Regions from separate parts of the Embleya australiensis genome, predicted to be linked through region 1. Evidence: riboswitches for the same ligand, from Rfam matches in the RefSeq annotation. Region 1 holds a riboswitch; each other region holds the start of a gene.
The links. A riboswitch is a leader RNA that binds a small molecule or an ion and turns the genes downstream of it on or off. The one in region 1 is predicted to bind cyclic di-AMP.

Region 1 (7,537 bases):
GGTGCGGCCGGGGGCGGGCGAGCGGCGATGATGGGGCGGTCCGCCCTGGGGCGACGACGCGACCCGATCCGCCGGACGGGCCTCGACGGCAGAAAGGCCCGGCCGAGATGGCGATGATCCCCGGCACCGGCAGGTTCACCGCCGTGGCCGCCGTGCTGGCCGCCGCGTTCACCGCCGCGGTGGTACAGCTGACCGGCCCCTACGGATCGCCGACCCGGTACGCGCCGACCCTGCCGATCGGGATCGAGGCGCTGGCCCCGGTGCCCGGCGTCGGCGGCGCGGTGATGCAGGTGGTGGCCCATCAGGACGACGACCTGTACTTCATGAACCCCGACATCGACCACGCGGTGCGCGCCGGCACGGACAACGTGACCGTCTTCCTCACCGCGGGGGAGGCCGACGGCCGCAACGGCCCCGGGAGCCGTCCGGATGTGCGGGCGTACGCGGCGGCGCGCAACAACGGCTCGCGCGCCGCCTACGCGTTCATGGCGCTCGGGGACCGCGCGGCGCGCTGGGAACGCCACAGCATCCGCCTGCGCGACGGCGCGCACGCCGAATTCGACCGCCTCGTCGACGCGCCCAACATCAAGCTGGTGTTCCTCAACACCCGCAAGGAGGAGGGCATCGGCGCGAAGGGTCGGCTGCGCACCCTGTGGAACGGACAGGAGCGCGAACTCGACACACTGGCGCCCCTCGACGAGCCGGCGGGCGGGCCGTACGCGTACACCCGCGACGGGCTGATCGGGTCCCTGACCGACCTGATGCGGGCCCAGGCGCCGAGCGTGGTGCGCACGCTCGACCCGGACCCCGATCGCCAGAAGCACGACGACGAGCACCCGGCGCACGCCGACAACCACGGCGTCTCCGACCACCAGGACCACACCGCCGCCGCGCGGTTCACCTGGGAGGCGCTGCGCCGCTACAACACCGACCGGCCCGTCGGGGCCGCCGCGGCGATCGCCTATCGCGGCTACTACAACGAGCGTTGGCCGCACAACCTGGAGCCGGTCGCCCGAGAGCGCAAGGACGCGATCACCCGGGTCTACGGCTGGACCGACCGCGAGCACCACTGCCCGGGCCGGGCGGACTGCGGCGACCTCAAGGTGCGCGACACCGCGTCCCGCAGCAACTGGCCGCAGAGCACCACCTACCGCTTCCCCGACCCGGGTCCCAGGCCCGTGCTCGGCGCGGACGGTCGATCGAGCGCCTGGTCGGTGCTCGGCGGCCGGATCACCCGCTGGGCCGAGGACGGCGCGGGCGTCTGGTCCGCCGCGCGCGACCTGGGCGCCCCCGGCGACGGCGAACTCGCCCCGGCCCCGGCCGTGGTGCGCATGGCGGACGGGCGGATCCGGGTGTTCGCGCTGCGGATCGGCGGCGCGGACCGGGCCGATCGGGACCGGCTCGCGATCGTCACCGCGATCGAGTCGGCGCCCGGCGGCGATCTGGGCCCGTGGCAGGACCTGGGCGGCCCGGACGGCGGTGCGACGGGCCTGGGCCCACCGGTGGTGCAAGCCGACGGCGCGGGCGGGTTGCACCTGTTCGCGCGCGATCGGGCCAAGGGCATCGGCACGCGGTACCTGCCCGCCGGGAGCACGGTGTGGTCGCCGTGGCGCGACCTCGGCGGCGCCGAGATCGTCGAGGGCCCGACCGCGGTCACCCGCCCCGACGGCCGGGTCACCGTGTTCGGCACGGCCCGAGAGGGCATCCGCGCCTGGGACGTGGTCGGCGACCGGTCCGGCCCGCCGCGCACGATCGCGGCGGATCACCCGGTCGGGCCGCCCGCCGCGTCCGTGGGCGCGGACGGCCGGGTCACGGTCGGCTACCGGCGGGCCGGCACGGCCGAGATCGCGGGCACGACCGAGACCGGCCCCGACACGTGGGTGCCCACGGCCACGCGCACGGCCGGGGCCGGCTACGAGCCGCTGTGGCAACTGCCCCGCCCCGACGGCACGTTGCTCACCGCGACTCGGGACGCCGAGGGCCGCCCTGTGGTGCTCGGCGCGACCCCCACGCCGCTCGTGCTCGACGACCACCCGACCCCGACCGGCCCGACCACCACCCTCGACGGCACAGGCCGCCCACTCGCCCTGTGGCTCGACCCGACCACCACCCTGCACACAACCCCCCTGCCCTGAAGCCCCGCCCCCCGAAGCCCCGCGCCTGAAGTCTCGGCGCCCGAAGCCTGGCGCCTGAAGCCCCGGCGCCCGAAGCCTCGGCGCCCGAAGCCCGGCGCCTGAAGCCCCGGCGCCTAAAGCCCCGACTTCCGACCCCCGAACCCCGACCCCCGAACCCCGACCCTCGAACCCCGACCCTCGAACCCCGACCCTCGAACCCCGACCCTCGAACCCCGACCCTCGAACCCCGACCCTCGAACCCCCCCAACCCCGGCGCCTGAAGCCTCGGCGCCTGAAGCCCCGGCGCCCGAAGCCCCGACGCCCCGAACCCTGGCGCCTGAAGCTCCGGCACCCAACCCCGGCGCCTGAAGCCCCGGCGCCCGAAGCCCCGGCGCCCGAAGCCTCGACGCCCGAAGCCTCGACGCCCGAACCCCGACGCCCCGAACCCTGGCGCCTGAAGCTCCGGCACCCGAACCCGCGCGCCTGAAGCTCCTCCGGTACCCGAACCCCCGCGCCGGAAGCCCCGGCACCCGAACCCCCGCGCCGGAATCGTCCTACGTCCCGGGACTGCCACCCACCCGCCCCGCGTGCCCCCCGCCCCCGGCCTGCCGCTCGCCCCGCGTCCACCCGCCCCGCGTCGGCCTAGCCCCCCTTCCAGGCCCGCCCGGCCGCTTGCCCCGCGCCCGCGCCCCGCCCGCCGCGCCCGCCCCACCCCCGCGCCCGCCCACCCCACCCCCGCGCCCGCGCGGCCCGCACGCGCGAACGGCGGGCATCCCCCGAAGGGGACGCCCGCCGTTCGGCGCGGGAGTGCGGTGGATCAGACGTTCACGCCGTGGCTGCGCAGCCACGTCATCGGGTTGACCGCGGAGCCGTAGTTCGGCGTGGTGCGGACCTCGAAGTGCAGGTGCGGGCCGGTGACGTTGCCGGTCGCGCCGGAGAGCGCGATCTTCTGGCCGGTCTGCACCTTCATCCCGGCCTTGACCGAGATCGAGGACAGGTGCGCGTACTGGGTGTACTTGCCGTCCGCGTGCCGGATCACGACCTCGTTGCCGTACGCGCCGCCCCAGCCGGCCGAGACGACCGTGCCGGAGGTGACCGCGCGCACCGTGGTGCCGGTCGAGACGGCGAAGTCCTGGCCGGTGTGATGGCCGCTGGACCAGCGCGACCCGCCCGAGCCGAAGCTCGCGGTCAGGGTGGCGCCGGAGACCGGGGCGACATACGAACCGGAGGCCTGCTCGGAGCCCTTGGCCGGGGAGTCGGCCTTGGTGCTCTCGGTCTTGACCGTGGTCTTCGGCGCGGCGGCCGGCTTGACCTCGGTCTTGGCCTCGGCCTTGGGCGTCTCCGCCTTCGGCGCCTCGGCCTTGGGCTCGGTCTTGGTTTCGGTCTTGGTCTCGGCGGCCGGCGCGGCCTTGCCGTCGACCGTGAGCTGCTGGCCCGGGAAGATCAGGTCCGGGTTCTCGCCGACCACGCTCTTGTTGGCCTCGTACAGCTTCGGCCAACCGCCGGGCACGTTCCTGGCGTTCGCGATCTGCGACAGCGTGTCGCCGGCGACCACGACGTAGGAGCCGCCCGCCGCGTCCGTCTTGGCGGTCGTCTCGGCCTTGGGCGCCTCGGACTTGGGAGTCTCGTCCTTGGGCGCCTCGGTCTTCGGCGCCTCGCTCTTGACCTCGATCTTCGGCTTGGCGGTCTCGGTCTTCGGCGCCGGCTTGGCGCTCTCCGTCTTCGGGGCCGTCTTCGGCGCGGTCTTGCCGCCCGCCGAGCCCGTGTCGAGGTCCGGAGCGGCACCGCCGCGGGTCAGGCCCGCCTTGACCGAGCAGACCGGCCAGGCGCCGGGGCCCTGGCTCTTGAGCACCTTCTCGGCGATCGCGATCTGCTGGCTCTTGGTCGCCTGGTCGGCGCGCGCGGCGTACTGCGAGCCGCCGAACTCGTTCCAGGTGCTCTGGGTGAACTGGAGGCCGCCGTAGAAGCCATTACCGGTGTTGATCTTCCAGTTGCCCGTGCTCTCGCACTGGGCGACCTTGTCCCAGGTGCTCACGGACGCGGCCTGAGCCGTGCCCGCCCCGATGATCGGCATGGCGACGCCGACACCGGCGACGCCGGCCGCGGCGATCAGACGCGTGGTCCTGCTGGTGCTGCGACGGCGATGACGCCCGGTTCCGGACAGCATGGCTGGATCCTCTCCCACGCCTACGAGGTGAGCTGTCGGATTCGGGCCGGAGATCGATAGCCCGGTCACGTTCCGAAGAACGTGGCTTCACCCCAAGCCGTTCACGGCCGCCGACCGTCTCGATCGGTGCCGTGCGCGGCGGTTCACCTGTGGTTCCCCCGCTCCTGTCGTGTGGTGCTCGTCAGCCTCCCGAACGGCCGGCGACAGGATTCGGCGTACCGGCGATCGGGGTCCGTGTGGGATACGGACGGATCGAACGCTAAGCAGGCCCCGCCGAAGATCACAAGTCTGTGTCGGATAGAAGCCGATTATCCGTTTTGCGGTTGAGCGCAATGTAGATGATCCCTTACGGAAAGGACCGTAGTTGGCGTTCCGTGGTGGATTCGGCCGGATCGGGTGACAGAGAACCTTGATCGAGCCTCGTATGGATCACCCGCGAATGATCACCGAAGTCCCGTTCGTCACAGGCGCATCGCGCGTCTCGGGTCCGGAATGGCGCCGTTACCCATCGCCGCACCCGTCCGCACCCGCAGCCGGAGTGATTCGGCCCACAGGACAAAAGCCCCAAGTCCGATTCATCCCGGCGCACTTCACTCCACGCGCTCCCCGCGACGCCGACCGGACAGCCGGCGTCGCATCGAGGCGTTCGGAGCACACGAAGGCGCTCGGGGTGATTCGGGAGCACAGGACGCGCGGCACACGTTCGGCCGGCCCGGCGCTCACCCCGTGGCGCGTCCCGCGCCCGTCACCCGCGCCGCGCCTGCCACCCCGCCCACGCGCTCTCCACCATGTCGGAGACGTCCAGGCGGGCCTTCCAGCCCAGTTCGGCCGCGATCCGCTCGGCGCTCGCGACCACCCGGGCCGGGTCGCCGGCGCGCCGGGGCAGCGTCTGGGGCGCGAACTCGCGCAAACCGGTGACCTCGCGGATGAGTTCGACCATCTCGCGGACCGAGGTACCCCGACCGCGGCCGACGTTGAGCACCAGGCGCGTGTCCGGGTCGGCGGCGAGCCGGCGGGCGGCGGCCACGTGCGCCTCGGCCAGGTCCACCACGTGGATGAAGTCGCGCACACAGGTGCCGTCGGGGGTGGCGTAGTCGTCCCCGTAGATCACCGGCGCCCGGTCGGCCGTCAACTTCTCCAGCACCATCGGCACGAGGTTGGACACGCCCGCGTCCGCGAGCTCCGGCGCGCCGGCGCCCGCGACGTTGAAGTAGCGCAGCGAGGCGTAGGAGATCCCGTGCGCCCGCGCGGTGGCCCGGATCAGCCACTCGCCGACCAGCTTGCTCTCGCCGTACGGGTTGATCGGCAGACACGGGGTGTCCTCGTCGACCAGGTCCACGTCGGGCATGCCGTAGACGGCGGCGCTGGAGGAGAACACGATCCGGGGCACCTCGGCCGCGACCATCGCCGCGAGCAGCGTGCGCAGGCCCTCCACGTTCTCCTCGTAGTAATAGAGGGGACGCGCGACCGACTCGGGCACCTGCTTCTTCGCCGCGATGTGCACCACGCCGTCGACCCGGTGCGTCCGGAACGTCTCGTCGAGGAGTGCCCGATCCAGGACCGACCCGACGATCAGCGGCACCCCGTCGGGCACCCGCTTCCGCTCGCCCGAGGAGAAGTCGTCGACGACGACCACATCCTCACCGGCCGCGAGCAACACTCGCACGACATGCGTCCCGATGTACCCGGCACCGCCGGTGACAAGCCACTTCATGACGCGAGCCTATCCGGCATCCCGAACGTGCGGCGGAGCCGCGACGGGGGCTCGGACCCGGCGGCGCGGAGATGTCCGACCCGGGGGCGGTGCGACCGTTACCATGCACGGGATTTCGTGTACAGAGTTCACACATCGCACGGAAAAGCTCCCACGTTGCTGTGCGGTAATCGCATCATCGGAAGGGCGTGGAACGCGTGCGACGCGTTTTCTCAATGGGCCGACAGGGGACGTTGGCCGATCGTTTCTCGGGCCGGGACAACAGCATCGGGCTGATCCGACTGCTGCTGGCCACGGCCGTCGTGGTGGCGCACGCACACATCCTGGGCGGCTTCGGCAAGCGTGAGCCGGGCAACGGCTTCACCGGTCAGCAGGTCGGCCTCGGTCGGATGTCCGTCTACGGCTTCTTCGTCCTGTCCGGCTTCCTGATCACCCGCAGCGGCATGCGCACCACGACCGGGCGCTACCTCTGGCATCGCCTGTTGCGGATCCTGCCCGCCCTGTGGGTGTGCGTGCTGTTCACCGCGTTCGTGGCGGCGCCGATCATGTTCCGGCACCAGCAGGGTTCACTGGACGGCTTCTGGCGGCACGGGGAAGGACCGTTCGGCTACGTCCGCGCCAACTGGTGGACGGGTCTGCGCCAGTTGGACATCTCGAACATCCTCGCGTCCGGCAAGAAGTCGGGGCAGGCGTTCGATCCCGGATTCGACGGCGCGCTGTGGTCGCTGAGCTACGAGATGACCTGCTACCTCGTCGTCGCGGCGATGGCCTGGTCGGGCGTCCTGCGCGGATCCCGCCGATTCGTACTGCTGCTGACCGCCCTGCTCTACGGCTGGATCGTGATGGACCTGGTGCACGCCCCCGGCTGGCGCGGCCCGCAGAACACCGACGGCGTCGACATCCACGTCCCGGTCCTGAGCGGGTTCATCGGCCCGCTGTACAGCCAGTACCTGATCTATCTGAGCTTCCTGTTCTGCGTCGGCATGCTCTTCCAGCTCTACCGGGAGCGGATCCCGGTCAGCGACGTGCTCGGTGTCGTCTCGATCCTCGTGCTGGTCGCGAGCATGCGCTTCGGCGGCTTCTTCGTGTTCGGCTTCCCCGCCTTCGCCTACGCGCTGATGTGGCTCGTGGTGCGCCTGCCGAAGCCCTTCCGATCGGTCGGTCGCAAGCGCGACCTCTCCTACGGCATCTACATCTACGGCTTCGTGGTCGAGCAGTTCCTGGTGGTGCTCGGGTACAACCGGCACGGCTTCCTCGCCTACCTCGGGTTGTCGCTGCTCGGCACCCTCGTGCTCGCCGCCGCCTCGTGGTACCTGGTGGAGAAGCCCGCCATGCGGCTCAAGGACTGGACCCCGGGCCTGTTCCGCTCCCGGCTGCCCGAGCCGGTCCCGGGGGAGCCCGCCGAGGTCGCCGCGGACACGCCGAGGGCGGCGCCGGACTCCCCGACGCCGCCCTCGACCGTGACGATGCACCGCTGACCCCCGGCCCGAGGGTCGGCGGCCCCGATCAGCCGCTCTTCGCCCCGGGGGTGCCGTGCACGGG
Region 2 (7,537 bases), on a different replicon from region 1:
CCGGCGGGCGTCCCGTACGGCTCCTTGTTGGAACAGTGGCGCGAACACCAGTGGCGGGGCAAACACCGACCGCCACTGGCCCGGCTGTTGACGATCGTGGCGAGCCTGCCACCGGTGGTCCGCGCGATGGGCTGGGGCCGCTTCGTCCTGCCGGCCGGGCGCAGCAGCCCCGACAAGGCAACCCGTCCGGCCACACCCCGGACACCGAGGCCACCCACACAACCCGCACCCTCCGCACCACCCACGCCACCCACGCCACCCGCCGGCACCGGTGCCTCCCTCATGCTCGGCTGCTTCGAACGCGCCATGTTCCCCAGGGTCTCCCGCGCGGCCCGCACCCTCCTGCCCGGACTGAAGGTGCCGGACAACCAGGGCTGCTGCGGAGCACTGCACGCGCACAACGGCGAATCGACCAAGGGCCGCGCCCTCGCCCGCCGCCTCGGCGAATGCCTCCCCGGCCGGATCGTCACCACCTCCGGCGGATGCGCCGCGCACCTCGCCGACGTCATCGGCCGCGACCGGGTCGCCGAACTGTCCGAGGTGGTCGACGCCTCGGCACTGCCCGAACGCCGAGTGGCCGGCCGCCGGGTCAGGGTCACCCTCCAGGACTCCTGCCACCTGCGCAACGGCCTCGGCGTATGGCGCGAACCGCGCGAAGTCCTCTCCGCGGTGGCCGACTTCGTGGAAACCCCGGGCGCGGGCGACTGCTGCGGCGCGGCCGGCACCTACTCCCTCCTGCGCCCGATCGAATCCCGCCGCATCCTCGACCGCAAGCTGGACGCGATCGAGGCCAGTGGCGCCGACGTCGTGGTCGCGGTCAACCCCGGCTGCCTGCGCCAACTCCGCACCGGGCTGCGACGCCGCAAGTCGCGCGTACGCGCGGTACACCTCGCCGAATTCCTCACCACACCCAACGGCGGCGCCCGGACGCCCTGACCATCACGGGCCCGACACCGGCGTCTCGGGCCGAGTTCGGCGTATGCGACTCCACACGGGGGGAGCCGCATACGCCGTACCCGACCCGAGACACCCACACTCACCCGGCTCGGCTCTGCCCTGCCCTGCCCTGCCCTGCCCTGCCGAGGCTCCGGCGAAGTGACAAGCAACTCGGAGTGAATGGCGCCAGGACCACGGGCCCACGACCTCGCCGAGACGCGCCGTGTTTCGCTGACACCGGCTGCTTCGACCGACTGACAGAATCGGCACATGGCCGGACCGCGTGCGCGGGCACGACTTCGCTGGACGGGGTCGGCCGCAGAGACACTGATCTTCCTGTCCAGTGTCGCGTTCCTGAGCAGCACCGCCCGGTGGGCGCTGATCGTGTGGGTCGTCGTCGGGTCGCTCTACATCGCCGGCGGGTTCGCGGCCGTTTGGCGGGGACAACCCGTCGAGGCCGGCGCGGTCACGGAGCTGCGCGCTCTGGCCCGGTGGTCGTGGATCGCGCCGCTGCTCGCGGGGACGACCGGCGCCGTGTCGGCGGTGACGGCTCTGCTTGCGAAGGACCAGGTCGTCGGCGGTCATCGTGATCTCGGACTGACGGTCGCCGCTTCGCTCGGAGTGATCCTGTCGTGGGCGCTGATGCAGGTCGGCTTCGCGCAGATCTACCTCGTCATCGACGTCACCGGCGGGCACGGCGACCTTCGGTTCCCCGAGGGCACGACGCCGTCGTTCCTGAGTTTCGCGTACTTCTCGTTCACGCTCGCCACGTCGTTCGCGACCAGCGATGTCGAAGTCGTCGGTGTGCGGATGCGGCGGATCGTGCTCGTTCACACCGTCATCGCCTACTTCTACAACGCGCTGGTGGTCGCCGTCGCGTTCCAGGTGCTTCAGGGGCTCGTCAGCCCGTGAGACGCGATTCTCGCGCGACCGGTACCGCCACCGTCCCGGCCGCGGCCGGACCCATCCGGTCGGCATCGGGATGGTCGGACCAGGCGCCAAGCCTGCCCGGTCCCGGTGCGATACCCGCGCCCGCGAATCGGGCTGCCGGTGCGGGACAGCCGCTGCCCGAGTCGGTTCGGCTGACGCTCAGTGGATGAGGACCCCGGCGGGCGCCGCCCGACACGATCACCCGCAGTTCATGTACGGGCAAATCACCCCATTCGGGGCGGGTCAGACCGAAGCGCTCCACCGCGCCACCCGGTTCGAACGGAGCCATCCCGCCGAGTGCCCACACCACAACACGCACGCCCTTCGCCCTCGCCGCCTCCCATAAACGGGCAGGTCGAGCCCCATTTCGACCCGTTTTCCACCGTCCCGAGACTGTCGTTTTCGACAAACCCCGTGGCGCACGTCACATCCCGCGTACCGATTGTCAGAAACTCGCACGCACCGTGAACCGAGTTTCCACGATTCTGACTCCCTGCAATTCCCGCATCACTCTCCGCTCAAGGTCCCGGGCACAATGCGTGGACGCTTCGGGACTTTCGGTCCCGGAATTCCACCCTTCCGACCCGAATCTTCGGTTTCGGCGAAACGTGATGTTTGGATCCGAGTCGGGTGTATGCGTAGCTTGGTGCTTCGCCGCACCGGTCCGGTGTTCGGCGGAATGTGTCTCCCGGTTCGCCGAATCCTGCCGCCGGAGAGGCCACGGTACGAAACCCGAAAGGCAGGAGCGGGGGAACCAAGTGGAATGCCGTCCCGGGCGTCCGCATGTCGCGGACGTTCGATAACGACGGCTTGGGGTGAAGCCGTGCCCGCCTCCTCGATACCCGAGGAGTCGACGCCGGCCGGGCGAGACTCTCCAGCCCGAATCCGACAGCTCACTTCGTAGGCGTGGGAGAAGGAAAAATCTTCGTGCAGTCGTTCATCACCCCTGCCCGCAAGCCCAAGAACGCGCGCCTCGCGCTCACCCTCGGCATGGCCGGCGCCATCGTCGCCGCCCCGCTGATCACCGGCTTCGCCACCTCCGCCACCGCCGCCCCGGTCTCCGTCTGGGACAAGGTCGCCATGGGCGAGAGCTCGGGCAACTGGCACATCAACACCGGCAACGGTTTCTACGGTGGCCTGCAGTTCACGCAGAGCACCTGGAACGAGTTCGGCGGTCAGCAGTACGCCCCGCGTGCGGACCTGGCCACCAAGGACCAGCAGATCGCCATCGCGGAGAAGGTCCTCGCCGTACAGGGCCCCGGCGCGTGGCCGAACACCTCGGGCCCCGCGGGCCTGACCCGTGGCGGCGCCGCTCCGGCCGTCTCCCCCAACGCCAAGTCGGGCTCGACCAAGGCCACCGTCAAGGTCGCCCCGAAGGTCGCCGAGAAGCCGGTCGAGTCCGCGCCGGCCCCGAAGGCCCCGAAGATCGAGGTCGTCCCGGCCGCCGAGACCACGGCCACGACCACCACCTACTCCGTGGTCAAGGGCGACACCCTGTCCAAGATCGCCGCGGCCAAGGACGTCGAGGGCGGCTGGCACAAGCTGTACGCCGACAACAAGTCCGTCATCGGCGGCAACCCGAACCTGATCCTGGTCGGCCAGAAGCTCTCGCTCTCCGGCAAGGCCGCGGCCGCCACGAAGACCGAGGCCAAGGTCGAGACCAAGACCGAGGCCCAGGTCGAGACCAAGACCGAGGCCAAGCCCTCCGTGTCGGTCAAGGTCGCGCCGAAGCCCGTGACCAAGGAGAAGGCCCCCGTTGTGGCCAAGGACTCCTCGGCCAAGGCCGGCAGCACCGCCGTCAACTCCTCCGGCTACGTCGCTCCGGTGAACGGCGCGCTGGGAACCGCGTTCGGCACCGGTGGCTCCATGTGGTCCAGCGGCAGCCACACCGGCCAGGACTTCGTGGTCGGCACCGGCACCTCGGTCAAGGCCATCACCTCGGGCACCGTGGTCAGCGCCGGCAACGGTGGTGCCTACGGCAACGAGGTCGTCATCAAGCACGCGGACGGCAAGTACTCGCAGTACGCCCACCTGTCCAGCATCGGCGTCCGCGCCGGCCAGACGGTGAGCACCGGTCAGCAGATCGGCCTCTCGGGCGCGACCGGCAACGTGACCGGCCCGCACCTGCACTTCGAGATCCGCACCACCCCGAACTACGGCAGCGGCATCAACCCCGTCACCTACCTGCGCGCGCACGGCGTCAACCTCTGATCCGAGCACAACCGGGAAGTTCCAGGGCCGGGCCCGTCGACCACGCGTCGACGGGCCCGGCCCTGTTCCATGCCCGCCGCGCGGACGGTGCCGGCCGGATGGGCACCGTCCGCCGAAGCGGCCGTATCCGCCACGCACCGAGCGAGCGGCGCTTCCCCGGCGTCAGCCCCGCGCGGGGTAGCGCTTCGGCAGCGGCAGCCCCCGCGCCGCCATCAACTCCCGCAACCGGTCCGGATAATCGGTGATCAGCCCGTCCACGCCGTCGTCCATCAGCTTCGCCATGGTGGCCGGGTCGTCGATCGTCCACGGCACCACCTTGATGCCCAGTCGGTGTGCCTCGTCGACCATCGCCCGCGTCACGTAGGGACGGTAGTTCGGATCGCCCACCTTGCCGTCCTGCGGGAAGCCGTGCACCGGGGAGAACGAGGTCGCGCCGAACGACTCGATCGCCCGCAGCGGGTCGCCGCCGAAGTCGTCGATGTCCAGACCGCCCAGCCAGGGCGAGGCGCCGGGCTTGCCGACTTGGAGGAAGTCGTAGTTGGTCAACGCGACCAGCGGCAGCCGGGGTTCGACCTGACGCATCCTCATCAGCGAGCCCCAGTCGAAGCTTTGGATGGTGACCTGGCGCAACAGCCCGGCCCGGCGCACCTCGCGCGCCACCGTCTGCACGAACTGCTCGCGCGGCGCCGTCTCGTTCGGCGCGCCCGCCTCGACCTTGGTCTCCACGTTGAGCTTCACGCCGCGTGCGTGCCGCCGGTTGACCAGGTCGAACACCTCGGTGAGCAGCGGCATTCGGGCGCCGGGCGAGGTGGTCTGGCCGGGGAAGCCCGGGAACTGCCGTGACCCGCAGTCGAGGGTACGGACCTGGTCGAGGGTGAGCGTGTTGACGTACTTCCCGACGTAGGGGAACTCCGGGTCACCGGCCCGCACGGGTCCGGTGTCGGCACACTTGCGGCCGTCGACCTTGCGGTCGTGGGTGACCACGGCCCGGCCGTCCTCGGTGATCTGGACGTCCAGTTCGAGGGTGGAGACCCCCAGGTCCAGGCCCTTGGCGAAGGACGCGATGGTGCTCTCCACGGTCAGGCCCAGACCGCCGCGGTGCGCCTGTAGGTCGAAGGTCCTGTGGTGATTTCCGTGGCGGTCCGCCGCGGCGGCCACTCCCGGCGCGGCAACGACCGCCGCCCCGGCCAGGATCGCGGCCGTGACGGTCTTCCATCCGGACATGGACGTCTCCTTCTCGCTCCGTTCGACGACCCTCGATCGTCGACGCCCACACCCTGTCCCGCACCACATGATGCGCGGGGAGGCGACTCGTGGCGCCCAGACGAAGAAGAAGCGAAGAAGCGGCGAATCGCGCCACCGGAACCGCAACGGCGCACCCTCAACCACCACTTCGCACCCGGTCCGCCGAGCAGAACGCACCCACGACAGGTACGCGCCGGGCGCCGGACGGGATCGAATCCCGTCCGGCGCCCGGAGGTTCCCGGTGCCGCGCCCGTCGCGGAGCGCGGCACCGGCGTCCGGCCGCGGCTTGAGAACACCTCATCAAGCCCGGCCGGAACCCGGTGTTCCCGGGACCCGGCGATCCGGCGATCCGGCGCCGCCGGCCGATCCGGCCCGGGATCGGGATCACCGGCGGTACAACACCGCCTCCGGCGCCGCCGCGGTCAGCGTCACCGCCTTCGGGTGGACCGGCACCGCCCGCCCGGGCCGGTCGTCCCGACCGAGCAGGAACGCCCGGTTGATCCCGTTCACCGTGATCGTGCTGCCCGGGTCGACGCCCGCGACGGTACGGATCGCCACCACCTCGACGATGTCCGACGCCTGCGTCCCGTGCGGCAGCCGTACCGTCGTCGCCGCCGGATCGTCGCGCTGCAACGACCAGTCCACCCGCCCGCGATCCGAGCGGTACAGCGTCGGGTCGCCCTTGACCCGCACACCCAGCGCGACACCGTTCCACCCGGCCGCGCCCGCCGGCGGCTCCGACGTGGTCTTGCGGATCACCGCGTACAGGTAGTCCGTCGGGTCGGCGATCAGCGTGGTCGTGTCGGCCGGCGGGTCGGCCACCACCCGGCCCTCGCGCCGCATCTCCCGGACCATCACCGGATACACCCACGGATGCCGGTCCACCATCTCCTCGCGCGCGGTCCGGGTCGGGTCCGCCAACCGTTCCACCGCCGCTGGCGCGAACCGCATCGGGTCGTCCACCACGTCGCACAGGTTGTTGTTCAACGTGCAGGTCTGCAACAGCGGATGGCCGTCCTCGTAGCGCCCGGCGAACGGCGTCGTGCCGTGGTTCGGCGACTGGAAGAACGCCGTGCCCGGCACCGCCCGGCCGCCCCGGTCCACCTCGACCCGGTACGCCCACTCGATGTCGGTGGTCCGACCCCAGCGGGCCATCAGCGCCGGCGTCGAGGTGCCGCCGTCCTCGTTGCTCCACACGATCGTGTAGGTCAACACCCGGTGCCCGGCGGTCGCCGCCGGGGCCTCCTGGTACCAGGCCAGCACCGGGGTGTCGGTGACCGCGTTCTGGAACGGACCGGTCGCGCCGCCCGGCGCGCCCGGGATGTTCCGGCCGTACAGGACCGGCGCGTTCGCGGCGACCGCGTGCTCCCGGTCCCCGGTCGCGATCGTCCGCGTCCGCAGCCGGGAGACGTGCACCACCGACCCGGCCGGCGACGACCGGTCGGCCGCGAAGCGGATGCTCAGCTCGTGCCGGCCCTTGCGCAGCGCGCCCAGCGCGAAGCCGCGCTCGGTGGGCGTGGCGCCGAAGACCACCACGTCACCGGCGGGCCGGCCGTCCACGAACAGCTGCACCACCGCCGACTCCGCACCCGCCTTGCCCCAGTCCACGCCCGGCGCCGCCACGGTCAGCGTCACCAGCGCCTCGCCGTCGCGCCCGGTCCGGAACGGGACCACCACGGGGCGCCCGTCGCGGTGCACCGAGAAGGTGCCGTGCGCTCCCGTGGTCGCCGCGGCCGAGTCGGCGGACCCGGCGGCCTCGGCCGCCCGCGCCGCCGAGGCCGGGCCGGCCAGTCCCGCCGCGACGGCGAGCACCGCCCCGGTCAGCACGAATCGACGCAGACGATGGGTACGAGATCGAGCGAACACGAGCAATCCCCCGAACGAGATGGGTGAGTCCGACCTGCCCACCGTGGCCGGCGTACGGGGCGCGGGCCAACCCCCGCACGGGCAAATTCCACCAACCGTCATCACCGGGCCCACGTCCCGACACGCCCCGGCCACGCAGCGGGCCGACGGCACGCCGATGTCCGATTCGTTCAATACCCGACGCATCCGCACGCCTAGCGTCGAACCATGGAGTGGATCACGAACGACATGATCGACCGGGCCGAACGTTTCCTGTGGGCCTCGGGCCGCGTACTGGAACAGCGCCGATTCGCCTACCTGTTCGGCACCGGCAAGCCGGCCGAGCCGGGGGCCGACGGCGAACGCACGG
Region 3 (7,537 bases), 2.7 Mb from region 1:
GCGGAGCCGGATCCCACCACGGGCCTGCTGCGCGAGCGGCTGGCCGCGTTGGACGGGCCCGCGACGGACGACCTGCGGGCGCACATCGGGGTGAGCGCCCGGGTGGCCCGCGCCGACGCGCTGCGCGGCGCCCTGGAGGAGGCCTGGCACGCGGGCCGGATCGCCGGGACCAGGACGGGCCGGATCGAGGTGGTCGGGCACGCCGAACTCGCCTCGCACGTGGCGCTGTTGGCCGCGGTGCCCGAGGACGTGCGCCGGGCCTTCCGGGGCCGGTTGCTGGAACCGCTGCGCGCGTACGACGCGAGCCATCAGGCGGACCTGATCGGCACGTTGGAGGTGTTCCTGGACTGCGACGGGTCGTGGACCAGGTGCGCCGCGCGGTTGCACGTACACGTGAACACGCTGCGCTATCGGATCGGCCGAATCGAGGAGCTGACCGGGCGTCAGTTGGCCCGGCTGGAGGACAAGGTGGACTTCTTCCTGGCGCTGCGGCTGCGCTGAATCAGCCGATGGAGGCCCCCGACGTGACCGGGACGACCGTGCCGGTGATCGCCCGGGCCCGGTCGGAGGCCAGGAAGGCGACGGCGTCGGCGATGTCCTCGGGCCGGGTGATCCGGCGCAGCGCCGAGGACCGGGTCAGCTCGGCCCGCACCTCGCTCTCGGGCACCTCCCGGCGCGCGGCGATGTCGGCGATGTACCCGGCGAGTTTGGCGTTCTCGGTGTAGCCCGCGACGACCACGTTGACCCGGATGCCGTCCGGCCCGACCTCCTTGGCCAACACCCCGGAGGCCACCTCCATCGCGGCCTTGGTCGCCGCGTACGCGCCCAGGCCGACCAGTTTCGCGCGCGGCGCCTCGGAGCTGATCTGCACGATCGAGCCGCCGCCCACCGCGCGCAGATGCGGCAACGCGGCCCGGGAGACGGCCAGTACGCCCAGCACGTTGATCTCGAACGCGCGCCGGAACTCGTCCGGGTCCAACTCCTCCAGGCGTCCCGACGGGTTGTACGTCGCCACGTTCACCACCACGTCCACGCGGCCCGACTCCCGCGCCGCGGTGTCCACCAGCGCGCGGCAGGCGCCCTGGTCGGCCAGGTCGGTCGGCACCGCGAGCACTCGACGGCCCGTCAGCTCCCGGATCTCGTCCGCGAGTTCGCGCAGCGGTTCGGGGCGGCGGGCGGCCAGCACGAGGTCCGCGCCGTCGCGGGCCAGCGCCAATGCCGACGCGCGCCCGATGCCCGCTCCGGCTCCCGCGACGATTGCGACCCGTGCGTCCGGTTCCTCCGCCATCGACACCCCTTTCACGTGCACGAAATCCGCGACTCGCCACCCGTCCTATCGCACGGTGCTTTGCATTGCCATGATCATCCGGTTGGGTTACTGTGCGCGGCCGTTCGCCGCCGAAGCGTCAACCCGGCAAGCCGTACCGACACCACCGGAGGCACCGATGCCCACCGTCGTACTGATCGGAACGCTGGACACCAAGGGGTCCGAATACGCGTGGCTGGCCTACCGGCTGCGGGCCAGAGGCGCCGAGGTCCTGCTGATGAACGTCGGCGTCCTGGGCGACTCGCTGGCCCAGGCCGATGTCCAGGCGGGCGAGGTCGCGGCCGCGGCCGGCACCGATCTGGAGGACCTGCGCACTCGCGCCGACCGGGGCGCGGCGACCACCGCGATGGCCGAGGGCGCGGCCTCGATCCTGCGCGAACTCTTCGAGCAGGGACGGGTGGACGGGGTGCTCGCGATGGGCGGCTCGGGCGGCTCGGCGATCGCGTCCCACGCGATGCGCGCGCTGCCGGTGGGCGTGCCCAAGCTGCTGGTGTCCACGATGGCGGCGGGCGACGTGTCGCCGTACGTCGGCGCGGTGGACGTGACGATGATGTACAGCGTCGTGGACATCGCCGGGATCAACCGGCTCTCCGAACGCATCCTGGGCAACGCGGCGGACGCGATCGCGGGCATGGCCGGCGGCTACGCCGAGGATCGCGCGGCGGTCGCCGGGGTGACCGGCGAGGGCCGACCGCTGGTGGCCGCGACCCAGTTCGGAGTGACCACGCCGGCGGTGGACGCGGCGCGCGAGCGGCTCAACGAACTGGGCTACGAGGTACTGGTGTTCCACGCCACCGGGGCCGGCGGCCGGTCGATGGAGAACCTGGCAGAGGGCGGCTTCCTGGCCGGGGTCCTCGATCTGACCACCACCGAGTTGGCCGACGACCTGGTCGGCGGGGTGCTCAGCGCGGGGCCGCAACGGCTGACCGCGGCCGGGCGGATGGGATTGCCGCAGGTGGTCAGCGTGGGCGCGCTGGACATGGTGAACTTCGGCCCCCGCGACACCGTTCCGCCGCGTTTCGAGGACCGGCTGTTGTACGTGCACAACCCGACCGTGACGCTGATGCGCACCACACCGGCCGAAAACGCCGAACTGGGACGGCGGATCGCGGCCAAACTGCTCGACGCGACCGGGCCCACCGCGCTGTACCTGCCGCTGCGCGGAGTCTCGGCGATCGACGTCGAGGGCGGACCCTTCTACGATTCCGACGCCGATACGGCGTTGTTCGACGCGTTGCGCGCCGGCCTCGACGGGACCGCCGTCGAGGTGCGCGAGGTCGCGACGGACATCAACGATCCGGCGTTCGCCAAGGCGGCGGCGGATCGATTGCACGAGTTGATCACGAAGGGACACGTGGACTGAGATGAACGGACGCGAGGCGCGGGGCCGACTGCGCACGACGGTCGAGCAGGGCGGCGTCGTGATCGGCGCGGGCGCGGGCACCGGATTGTCCGCCAAGTGCGCCGAGGCCGGGGGTGTGGACCTGATCATCATCTACAACTCGGGCCGCTATCGCATGGCCGGCCGGGGTTCGTTGGCGGGACTGCTGCCGTACGGCGACGCCAACGCGATCGTGGTGGAGATGGCGGGCGAAGTGCTGCCGGTGGTGCGCAGTACCCCGGTCCTCGCGGGGGTGTGCGGCACCGATCCGTTCCGGATCATGCCGCACTTCCTGGACCAACTCGCGGCCATGGGCTTCGCGGGAGTGCAGAACTTCCCGACGGTCGGCCTGTTCGACGGCGTCTTCCGGCAGAACCTGGAGGAGACCGGGATGGGCTACGACCTGGAGGTGGAGATGATCCGGCTGGCGGCGGAGCGCGGTCTGCTCACGGCGCCGTACGTCTTCGACCCCGAGCAGGCCCGTGCGATGGCGGCGGCCGGCGCCGATGTGCTGGTCCCGCACCTGGGCCTGACCACCAAGGGCAGCATCGGCGCGACCACCGCGGTCACCCTCGACCAGGCGGTGGAGCGGGTGCAGGAGATGCGCGACGCGGCGGCGGAGGTCGATCCCGACGTGCTGGTGCTGTGCCACGGCGGGCCGATCGCCGAACCCGAGGACGCGGCGTACGTCCTGGCCCACACCACCGGCGTGGTCGGCTTCTTCGGCGCCTCCAGCATGGAGCGTCTGCCGACCGAGGTGGCCATCACCGAGCAGGCACGGGCGTTCAAGAGCATCACCCCGAGTGGGGACGCCGCCACGACGGGCGACACCCCGGCACATCCGTAACGACCGCGCCCGGCAGCAGCCGCGTGGCGCAAGCGCACGTCCGTCCGTCCGACCACCACGAGCGTGAGGACCCGGCATGTACAAGTTGACCGTGCTCTACGGCCACCCCGACGACCCCGCGGCGTTCGACTCCTATTACTGGGACAAGCACGTCCCGCTGGCCCGCACCATGCCGGGGCTGACCGGCTGGACCATCGGCAAGTGCGAACCGGATCCGTCCGGCGCGAAGCCGCCCTATTACCTGGTGGTCGCGCTGTACGCGCCTTCGCGCGCGGAACTCGAGGCGGTGCTGGATTCGCCCGAGGGGCGGGCCACGGTGGCCGATGTGCCCAATTTCGCGACCGGTGGCGCGACGTTCCTCTGGGACGAGGAGCGGGTAGTGGTTCCGGTAGAGCTGCCCGCGACGGAATAGCCCGTCGCTGACGCACGCGTGACCGCGTGGCCGCGCACCGTGTACGCCGGCGCCGTGACCTGCAAGGACGGCGACAAATCGGGCAAATAGGTGTTATTCCCCCTTATGGGGGACGTCACAAACCGCCCGAAATGTTTGCCAACCCGGCGAACCGGTGCGTAGCTTCGTGGTTGTTCGCACAAGCGGACTCCCCGGGCGGTACGCCGAATCCTGCCGCCGCCCGAGGGAAGCAGTCGATATCGACTGGCGGCAGGAGCGGGGGAACCAAGTGAGCCGACATCGGCACTGCCGATGCCTGGGGTGAAGCCATGCCTGTGACAGGCGAGGCCGGGCCAATCGTCCGAACCCGACAGCTAACTTCGTAGGCGCCCGACGAGGTAATCAATGACCTTCCGTGCCATCACCGCTCCGGTTCGTTCGCTCTCTCGTGGCCGTCGCGCCGGCATCGCCGTCGCCGCAGGTGCGGGTCTCGTCCTTCCCCTCGTGGGCATGGCGGGCAGCGCGAACGCCGCGACTTCGTCCACCTGGGACGCGGTCGCCCAGTGCGAGAGCACCGGCAACTGGAGCATCAACACGGGCAACGGCTTCTCCGGCGGTCTGCAGTTCACCCCGAGCACCTGGAACGCGTTCGGCGGCAGCCAGTACGCGGCCAGCGCCGCGCAGGCCTCCAAGGCGCAGCAGATCGCCGTCGCCGAGCGGGTCCTGGCGAGCCAGGGCCCCGGCGCCTGGCCGGTCTGCTCCGTCAAGGCCGGCCTGGGCAAGGGCGGCGACGCCAACGCCACGGCCGAGTCCTCGACCACCGGCAAGACCAAGTCCTCGGTCGAGCCGAAGGCCGAGCCCAAGTCCGAGGCCAAGCCCGCGACCGGCAACGCGCCGAAGCTCAACGTGCAGCCCAAGCAGGACGTCGCCAAGCAGGACGCGCCGAAGTCGGCCGCGACCGAGCGGGCGTCGGGCTCCGGGACCTACACCGTCAAGTCCGGTGACACGCTGTCCGCGATCGCGGCCAAGTTCGGTGTCAAGGGCGGCTACAAGGCCCTGCACACGGCCAACGCCGGCGTCATCGGCGACAACCCGAACGTGATCGCGGTGGGCACCAAGCTCGCCGTCTGATCCCCCCTCACCACGTGGGCCCCGCCGAACACTTCGGCGGGGCCCACGTGTGCGCCGATCGCCCCTTCGCCGGCGCCCCGATCGTCTCCGCCGCACTGCGGCCGGTCGCTCGTGCCTACCGGACGCGAGTAGGCCGAACGGCCCGGTCAGCTCTGCTCGGTGCGCAAAAGCCGCAGGAACGCCTTGATGCCGGAGATGACTTCCTGGTTGTCCGTCAACTGGCTGATGGTGTCCTCGAAGCGGCGGCCGAGGGCGTCCACCTTGCGGTCCGCCTCCTGGAAGCGCCTCGTCGTGTCGGCCGCCCCGAAGACCGTCGTCTCCTTGAGTTGCTCGATGCTCTCCAGCAACTCCTTGGTGCGGGTCTCCAGGCCCTCGACCTTGGCCTTGAGCGCCGTGACGTCCTGGCTGACCGCGAGCACGTCGTCGCGGGGGTGGGTCACCTCGCGCAGCATGGTGCGCAGCCGCTGGGACAGGTGCTCCGCATACGCCTGACCGGGTCGGAACAGGGTGCTGAGCAGGTAGAACCCGGCGAACCAGTAGCCCACCACGCCACCGGAGATCCAGGTGATCAGCGCGATCACCGCGGCGGAGAGCACGTGTGCGCCGATCGCGCCGTAGAGCAGTCGGCGGGCCATCCGCCGGGCCTCGACGTCATGCCCCTCGGGAACCGCCAGGCCCCGCTCCCGGCTGATCGCGATCTCCGTGATCACCCGCTGGGCCCGGAAGTACAGGTTCCACGGCGCGGTCAGCACCAGGATCAGCCAGAACAGACACACCGCCCCCGCCCCGAGCGAGAGCAGATCCGCCAATGACGTGTCCTCGACGAAATACAGCACGATGCCCAACGCCGTCGTGCCGACGAACAGCAGAACCGCAAGCAGCCTGGTCGCACCCACCCGAATCGCACTCCCACCCCACCCGGTGCCCGGCCCACCCGAGCACGCTGCTCGGACTGTAGAGCACGAAGATCGGCGTGGTCGGGTTCAGCCGTCGGCAACCGATCCGTCGCAGTCGGGAATCCACGAACCATGGATTCCGGCCGGTACCCGGCGCGGCAGTTCGACGACCGCGATCGGCGGCGCGGTGATCCTGCGCGCGTCCAGCACCAGCAACTCCGAGGCGTTCCGGGCGAGATCACCGACCACGGTGAGCAGGTAGCCGTCGTCCTCGGCGGTGCCGCCCTCGGCCGGCACGAACACCGCCTCGCCGGGCATGCGGTCACGCCCCTGCCCGGCGATCCACCGCTCCCCGCTCACCCGGTCGTACTTGACGATCGCGTACTCGCGCAGCCCCGCCCCGGGAAAGGCCGACACGTAGCCGAATCGGTGCGGCCGGCCCACCGCACGGGCATCGATCGTGGGGAACTCGACGACCAGCGAGTCCAGTTCCTGCTCGCCCGCGATTCCCGAGGCCGGGTCCAGGATCCATCGGTGCGAGATCGCGCCGACCACGGGTGGTTCGGGGTAGCCGGGTGCGCCCACCCACCACCGCCAACTCGTCTCCCACGCGGCGCGATCGAACCTCGGCGCCTCCAGCACGATCCGCCCGCGCGCGTCCTCGTACGCGTTGGCCACATGCAGCACCATCCCCGGCGACACCTCGAACCAGGTCGGTACGGCCGGGCCGGTGCGCGGCATCACGCCGATCCGGGGCGCGTAGGACTCGCTCCAGCGGTAGGGCACACCGGAGGACTCGGCCGGGTTGAACACCACCGGCAGGTCGAGCCAGACCACATGACGTCGCGTCAGGCCGAAGTCGTGCATCAGCGAGGGCCCCGCGCCGCAGATCACCTCGCTGCGGATGATCCGCCCCCGGGGCGAGGCGACGTGGTACGTGAGATACGGCGGGGTCGGCGAGTAGCCGAAGAAGTGCAGTTCGCCGGTGCCCGGATCGGTTTTGGGATGCGCGGTCATCGCGGTGGTCAGCCCGCCGGCGAAGTCGTACGGGCCGACCGTGTCCAACTCGCGGGTCACCTCGAACGGGAGGTTGGCCTCCTGGAGCGCGAGCAGCCGACCGGCGTGTTCGACGATGTGCGTGCCGGCGATGCTCGCGGTCAGGTCCACGCTGCCGTCCGCGCGCACGTACGGCGCGCCGTTCCACGCGGGGGTACGTACCCACCGGTTGCGGTACCACTCGGCCCGGCCGGCCCGCAGCCGGATGCCGTGCAGCATGCCGCTGCCCCGGAACCAGTGCGACGGCACGTCACCGGGTCGCGGGTTGTGCCCGTTGCGGATGTAGCGACCGTTCAACTCCGGCGGAAGCATGCCCCGAACCTTCAGGTCGCGCCGGTCGATCTCGTCGGCGACGGGTGCGAAGTGCTCGGCGAGATAGGGCTTTCGCAGGTCCACGACGGCGCGCTCCGATCACCTGGGTCGGCGACTGTAACACCTGCCGCCGCCGATCCGGCACCCGATGTGAACGCGCCCTCGCCGACCTGTGCGCCCCGAAAGAGATCCGCAA

Region 2: linked by a shared signal. The riboswitch ahead of ACMXN5_RS38555 (transglycosylase family protein) and the one ahead of ACMXN5_RS17920 (transglycosylase family protein) in region 1 are both predicted to bind cyclic di-AMP.
Region 3: linked by a shared signal. The riboswitch ahead of ACMXN5_RS05760 (transglycosylase family protein) and the one ahead of ACMXN5_RS17920 (transglycosylase family protein) in region 1 are both predicted to bind cyclic di-AMP.

Annotation. Positions count from the first base shown of each region.
Region 1 covers NZ_CP182422.1:4,146,057-4,153,593, forward strand. Annotated here, with positions in the region: gene ACMXN5_RS17915 (PIG-L family deacetylase) at 108-2,135, shown strand; gene ACMXN5_RS17920 (transglycosylase family protein) at 2,932-4,281, opposite strand; cyclic di-AMP (ydaO/yuaA leader) riboswitch at 4,284-4,468, opposite strand; gene galE (UDP-glucose 4-epimerase GalE) at 5,027-5,995, opposite strand; gene ACMXN5_RS17930 (acyltransferase family protein) at 6,211-7,473, shown strand; gene ACMXN5_RS17935 (hypothetical protein) at 7,502-7,537, opposite strand, start outside.
Region 2 covers NZ_CP182423.1:1,895,371-1,902,907, forward strand. Annotated here, with positions in the region: gene ACMXN5_RS38545 ((Fe-S)-binding protein) at 1-936, shown strand, start outside; gene ACMXN5_RS38550 (DUF1345 domain-containing protein) at 1,207-1,848, shown strand; cyclic di-AMP (ydaO/yuaA leader) riboswitch at 2,587-2,788, shown strand; gene ACMXN5_RS38555 (transglycosylase family protein) at 2,857-4,077, shown strand; gene ACMXN5_RS38560 (glycerophosphodiester phosphodiesterase family protein) at 4,240-5,301, opposite strand; gene ACMXN5_RS38565 (hypothetical protein) at 5,707-7,188, opposite strand; gene ACMXN5_RS38570 (hypothetical protein) at 7,396-7,537, shown strand, end outside.
Region 3 covers NZ_CP182422.1:1,403,649-1,411,185, reverse strand. Annotated here, with positions in the region: gene ACMXN5_RS05785 (PucR family transcriptional regulator) at 1-501, shown strand, start outside; gene ACMXN5_RS05780 (SDR family NAD(P)-dependent oxidoreductase) at 503-1,288, opposite strand; gene ACMXN5_RS05775 (Tm-1-like ATP-binding domain-containing protein) at 1,446-2,690, shown strand; gene ACMXN5_RS05770 (phosphoenolpyruvate hydrolase family protein) at 2,692-3,555, shown strand; gene ACMXN5_RS05765 (EthD family reductase) at 3,632-3,967, shown strand; cyclic di-AMP (ydaO/yuaA leader) riboswitch at 4,189-4,351, shown strand; gene ACMXN5_RS05760 (transglycosylase family protein) at 4,457-5,077, shown strand; gene ACMXN5_RS05755 (hypothetical protein) at 5,224-5,973, opposite strand; gene ACMXN5_RS05750 (carotenoid oxygenase family protein) at 6,061-7,425, opposite strand.